Collimonas fungivorans Ter331: one gene and its partner. The protein of the gene in region 1 binds, or shares a complex with, the protein of each later gene. Links are inferred from orthologs where the notes say so. Each region holds a gene or a part of one and is shown in the gene's direction. Other genes may lie near its edges.

Region 1 (2,999 bases):
GTTCAGGAAAACGGCAAGATCATGCCAGCACGTCTGACCGGCACCAAGGCAATCTACCAACGTCAAGTGGACACCGCGATCAAGCGCGCGCGTTTCCTGGCGCTGCTGCCTTACACCGATCTGCACAACGCTTAATTGACGACTTGAAATAGGAGAAAAATATGCAAGTTATTCTGTTGGAAAAAGTCGTTAATCTCGGCAACCTGGGCGAAGTTGTTCGCGTCAAGGACGGTTACGCACGTAACTTCCTGATTCCGCAACGTATGGCACGTCGTGCTACCACTACTGCCATCGCTGAATTCGAAGCGAAGCGCGCTGACCTGGAAACAGCAGCAGCAGCCAAGCTGGCTGTGGCTCAAGGCCAGGGCGAAAAACTGAGCGGCCTGACTGTTCAGATCTCGCAAAAATCGGGCGTTGACGGCCGTCTGTTCGGTTCCGTGACCAACTTCGACATCGCTGAAGCGCTGACCAAGCAAGGTTTCGCAGTTGAAAAAGCACAAGTTCGCTTGCCGAACGGCCCGCTGAAGACGACTGGCGAACACCCTGTTGCAGTTGCCCTGCACACCGACGTGGTTGTCGACATCGTCATCGCAGTGATCGGCGAACACGTTTAATACGTTGTTGGCAAAAAATCATTGCAGTAAAAAAGCCGGGTTTTCCCGGCTTTTTTTACGCCCTTTTTCTGGCGGTGCAGCAAGACGCTTATAAGAAGCAGGTATAATTCGCGCCATGAAAGCACCTTCCAAAGCACCGTCCGATCCGCAGCTAGATTCCCTCCGCGTACCACCCCATTCCATCGAAGCAGAACAGTCCGTTTTGGGTGGTCTGCTGCTGGATAACGCGGCCTGGGACAAGATCGCCGATTTTGTGAGCGCCGACGATTTCTATCGTTACGACCACCGCATCATCTTCCAGCACATGGTCAAGCTGATCAACGGCAGCAAGCCGGCTGACGTGATCACGGTCTTTGAATCGCTGAGCGGCACCGGCAAGGCCGAAGAAGTCGGCGGCCTGAGCTACCTCAATGCACTCGCCCAGAACACCCCGTCCGCCGCCAATATCCGCCGCTACGCCGAGATCGTGCGCGACCGCGGCGTGCTGCGCAAGCTGATTACCGTCGCCGACGAGATTTCCGGCCAGGCTTTCAGCCCGCAGGGCAAGGAAGTCAAGCAGATGCTGGACGAGGCCGAATCGAAGATTTTTGCGATCGCCGAGGAAGGCGCGCGCGGCGCCCAGGGTTTCCAGGAAATCCAGCCTTTGCTGACGCAAGTGGTGGAGCGCATCGACGAGCTCTACAACCGCGACAACCAGAGCGACATCACCGGCGTTTCGACCGGCTTCATCGACCTCGACAAGATGACCTCCGGCCTGCAAAAGGGCGACCTGGTCATCGTGGCCGGACGGCCATCCATGGGCAAGACCGCATTCTCTGTGAACATCGGCGAAAACGTTGCGATCGAAAGCGGTCTGCCGGTGGCGATCTTTTCGATGGAAATGGGCGGCACCCAGCTCGCCATGCGTATGCTCGGTTCGGTCGGCAAGCTCGACCAGCACCGCCTGCGCACCGGCCGCCTGAACGACGAAGACTGGCCGCGCCTGACCCATGCGATCCAGAAGATGAACGACGCCCAGCTGTTCATCGACGAAACCCCGGCGCTGAGCTCGATCGAGTTGCGCGCCCGTGCGCGCCGCCTGTCGCGCCAGTGCGGCACGCTGGGCCTGATCATCATCGACTATTTGCAGCTGATGTCGGCCAATAACGCCGGTGAAAACCGCGCCACCGAAATTTCTGAAATCTCGCGTAACCTGAAGGGCCTGGCGAAAGAGCTGCAGTGCCCGGTAATCGCGCTGTCGCAGCTGAACCGCTCGCTGGAACAGCGTCCCAACAAGCGCCCGGTGATGTCCGACTTGCGCGAATCCGGCGCTATCGAGCAGGATGCCGACGTCATCCTGTTCATTTACCGTGACGAGGTATACAACCCTGATTCGCAAGAAAAGGGCACCGCGGAAATCATTATCGGCAAGCAGCGTAACGGCCCGATCGGCAGCGTTCGCCTCAGCTTCATCGGGCAATATACGAAATTCGACAATTACGCCGGTAATCTGGACGCGCCGTACGGCGGCGACTGATTGGCCGTGTTGGTTTTGTTGCATTAACGAAAAATTTACAAAATCCTGCTAAGCGCAGGCCGAATGAGCCTGATATATTTCAGTTTCGTGACATTGTTTGCTTTAAATTAATATCCTTGATTTACCTGCGAACGTAGTTGTAGTTTTAGATTCAGCTTAACCCTCAGAAGAGAGAAAAACATGTTTGGACGATTGATGCCCACCGAGGGCAAATTCTTTGAGCTCTTTAACCAGCACGCAGAGTTATGCGTCAAGGGCGCCAAGGAAATGGTGGCGTTGATGACTAATTTCGACGATCTGGAAATCCGCGTACACGCGATCGAAGGCATTGAGAAGCAGGCCGACCAGGTCACCCATCATGCGATCGACATGCTGCACAAGACGTTCATCACGCCTATCGACCGCGACGACATCCATCAGCTGATCACGCGCATGGACGACATCCTGGACTTGCTGGAAGACGCGGCGCAGACCATTTCCCTGTACGACATCAAGGCGATCACGCCGGAAGCCAAGCGGCTGGCCGAACTGTGCCTGGGTTGCGCGGAAAAGGTCAAGGCAGCGGTAGGCTTGCTGCACAATATGGACAACTCGCGTGAAATCCTTGCCATCTGCGTCGAGATCGACCGCCTGGAGTCGGATGCCGACCACGTGATGCGCGCCGCCATGTCCAAGCTGTTCCGCGACGAACCGGATGTACGCACCCTGATCAAGCTGAAGGCCATTTACGAGTTGCTGGAAACGGTGACGGACCGTTGCGAAGATGTCGCCAACATCATCGAAGGCATTATCGTAGAAAACGCCTGATCCATGCACACTCTTCAAATCAGTATCTACGTTCTCGTTTTCCTCATTGCACTGGCGCTGGT
Region 2 (2,976 bases), 1.8 Mb from region 1 along the record:
TTTCGCACCGGTAGCGTCGCACGGTCGCACCATCATTTTTGTTTTTCCGATTTCAGATGAAAAACACCACCGAATGGAGAACCGCATGGGCTTGAAAGAACAGATCACCGAAGACATGAAGGCGGCGATGCGCGCCAAAGAAACTGCGAAACTCGGCGCCATCCGCCTGATCACCGCGGCAATCAAGCAAAAAGAAGTGGACGAACGCATTGAACTGGGCGATGCCCACGTGCTGGCCATCATCGAAAAGATGATCAAGCAGCGCAAAGATTCCATCAGCCAGTTTGAAGCCGGCGGCCGCCAGGATCTGGCCGACATAGAAAAAGCGGAGCTGCTTATTCTCTCCGCCTACATGCCGGCCGGTCTGACGGATGCGGAAATCCAGGCTGAACTGGCGGCCGCCGTTGCCGCCAGCGGCGCCAGCGGCCCGCAAGACATGGGCAAGGTCATGGCCATACTGAAACCTAAGCTCGCCGGCCGTGCCGACATGACGGCGGTTTCAGGGCTGGTGAAAGCTGCGCTGAGCAAAGCCTGATTGCCCGATTGTCCAATAAAGCGCCGCCTGCCGTCGAATCCACGTGATTCCACAATCCTTTATCCAGGACCTGCTCAACCGCGTCGACATCGTCGACGTGGTGGGCAAGTACGTGCAGCTGAAAAAAGGCGGCGCCAATCTGATGGGCTTATGCCCTTTCCATAACGAAAAATCGCCCAGCTTCACGGTCAGCCCGACCAAGCAGTTTTACCACTGCTTTGGCTGCGGCGCGCACGGCACTGCGATCGGCTTCCTGATCGAATACTCCGGCCTCGGTTTTGTCGAGGCGGTGAAAGACCTGGCGCAAGGCGTCGGCATGACGGTGCCGGACAACGACGACAAGATCCCGCCGGCGCAACGGGCCGAATACCAGGCCAAGAGCATGGCCTTGTCGGATGCCATGAGCGCCGCCTGCGACTTTTACCGCCAGCATCTGCGCAGCGCTCCAAACGCAGTCGACTACCTGAAACGCCGCGGCCTGACAGGCGAAGTCGCCGCCAAATTCGGATTAGGCTATTCGCCCGACAACTGGGACAGCCTGCGCCAGGTATTTCCCGACTATGAAGCCACCGCCCTGGTCGAATCCGGCCTGGTGATCGACCGCACGGATGAGGAAGGCAACAATCGCAAACGCTACGATCGTTTCCGCGACCGCATCATGTTTCCGATACGCAATACCAAAGGCCAGGTCATCGGTTTTGGCGGCCGCGTACTGGACAGCGGCGAGCCCAAGTACTTGAATTCGCCGGAAACACCCCTATTTCAGAAGGGTAGCGAGCTGTATGGGCTGTTCGAAGCGCGCCAGGCGATCCGCGATGCTGGTTACGTGCTGGTGACCGAAGGTTATATGGACGTGGTGGCATTGGCGCAACTGGGATTCCCGCAGGCAGTGGCCACGCTGGGAACTGCCTGCACGCCGACCCATGTGCACAAATTGCTGCGCCAGACCGATCATGTCGTCTTCAGTTTCGACGGCGATCGCGCCGGCCGCAAAGCTGCACGGCGCGCGCTGGACGCCTGCCTGCCCCACGCTACCGACAATAAGGTCATCAAATTCCTGTTCCTGCCGCAGGAACACGATCCGGACAGCTTTGTGCGGGAAATGGGAGCAGAGGCATTCGAGCGCCAGATCCATGACGCCATGCCGTTATCGCAATTCTTGCTGAACGAGGTCACGGCCGAAGCCGATTTGAGCACCTCCGAAGGACGTGCGCGGGCGCAATACGATGCCAAGCCCTTAATGCAACTGATGCCGCCATCGTCGCTGCGGCTGCAGATCGTGCGCGGCTTGGCGCAGCTGACGCAATCGACGCCTAACGAGATCGAGTCCTTGTTTGAACTGGCCAAGCCGATCGCCAGCGCGCGCCGCGCACCGCCGCGCAGCAACCGGCCGCCGCCGGTCGGGCTGGAACGGCAGATCATCCGCCTGCTGGTCGCCCACCCGGCGTTCGCCTCGGAACTGGACGACGCCGCGCTGGACGCCGTGGCGCATTTCGCACCGGACCGGGCGGAAATGCTGGCGCGCCTGATCACTGCCAGCCATGCAATGGGCGAACAAGCCAATTTTGCAACATTGGCCGAGCATCTGCGGGAAGGCGGCGAGGATTTTGAATCATTGATTGCAGAAATTGCAGCAGAATCGGAATCCGAAACGGAAGCGGCGCGATTAGAACTGGCGGGCGCAATTCGTCAGACTAAAATGAAGACATTGAAAGAGGAGCTCGACCAGCTGGCGGCGACCGGACTTGGCAATGACGATGCGCGCAACCGCTATCGGGAATTGATGCAAAAACAAGAACAGTTGCGGCGCGAGGCTGAGGCCGAAATGAATTCGCGCTAAGAAATTACTTGAAATATAGATAAATCGGCGCAAAACAGGCAAATCGGACGACGTTGCAGAGCCGTCCTCATTGGAGGAAAGGCCCTCCATATGCTATAATTAAAGGCTTTAGATTCAACGCCTTAGGCTCAGCCGAATTAGGCCTTGCGAATTGGGCTTGAATTGATAGTAGCACCAGATTGATTTAGACGGGCAAGAACGTGGTGAGGAAAACAGCAAGGATGCAGTAAAGGTAGCAATAAAAGCAGGCGCTCAAGTGATTCTGTCAGCGATTTAAGCTTATCAACATTCAAACGGACAGAGTACAGGCAGCTGCAGCGCGCAAATCAGTGTAACCAATTGGTATTTGATTCCATGGCGAATGCAATGAAGAGACCAGCAAAATCCCTGACACTTTCCGTAAAAAAGCCGGCTGCGGCCAAGGCCAATGTAAGCACCTCATCCTCAAGTTCGAAGTCCCCCGTTAAAAAGACGGCAGCTTCATCCAAAGCGCCGGCGAAGCCCGTTAGCAAGAAAGTAGTTTCTAAAGCAACTGCAACGACCACGAAAGCATCAAGAACTGTTGCAAAACCAGTATCTGTGAAATCGAAAGCCCCTGTGA

The links. Proteins that work in one complex are often made in the same cells at the same time.
Region 2: the proteins of CFU_RS12795 (region 1) and dnaG are in contact, whole or in part, in a crystal structure (PDB 2R6A), measured with the Geobacillus stearothermophilus proteins. The link is inferred for Collimonas fungivorans Ter331 from one-to-one orthologs. Residues at the interface, in WP_033016901.1 of Geobacillus stearothermophilus: Ser13, Glu15, Ala16, Gln18, Glu91, Leu92, Asp94, Ala95, Val96, Pro97, Thr98, Ala99, Ala100, Asn101, Tyr104, Tyr105, Ile108; in WP_049624496.1 of Geobacillus stearothermophilus: Lys456, Leu457, Leu458, Pro459, Ala460, Asn463, Ala464, Leu467, Leu535, Leu536, Ile537, Ala538, Gln544, Glu545, Asp548, Tyr549, His552.

Annotation. Positions count from the first base shown.
Region 1 is NC_015856.1:2,952,945-2,955,943, reverse strand. The notes cover bases 1-2,929. They hold CFU_RS12795 (replicative DNA helicase), read left to right. Parts: upstream 1-729; coding sequence 730-2,130; downstream 2,131-2,929. Other genes in these bases: CFU_RS12790 (DUF47 domain-containing protein), read left to right, coding at 2,311-2,929; rplI (50S ribosomal protein L9), read left to right, coding at 162-614; rpsR (30S ribosomal protein S18), read left to right, coding at 1-135. Outside these bases: more of CFU_RS12790, read left to right, coding at 2,930-2,937; CFU_RS12785 (inorganic phosphate transporter), read left to right, coding at 2,941-2,999. UniProt on the Escherichia coli protein: The main replicative DNA helicase, it participates in initiation and elongation during chromosome replication. Travels ahead of the DNA replisome, separating dsDNA into templates for DNA synthesis.
Region 2 is NC_015856.1:1,201,013-1,203,988, reverse strand. What follows is about bases 71-2,976. They hold dnaG (DNA primase), read left to right. Parts: upstream 71-578; coding sequence 579-2,375; downstream 2,376-2,976. Other genes in these bases: rpoD (RNA polymerase sigma factor RpoD), read left to right, coding at 2,973-2,976; CFU_RS24165 (hypothetical protein), read right to left, coding at 2,702-2,976; CFU_RS05330 (GatB/YqeY domain-containing protein), read left to right, coding at 86-535. UniProt on the Escherichia coli protein: RNA polymerase that catalyzes the synthesis of short RNA molecules used as primers for DNA polymerase during DNA replication.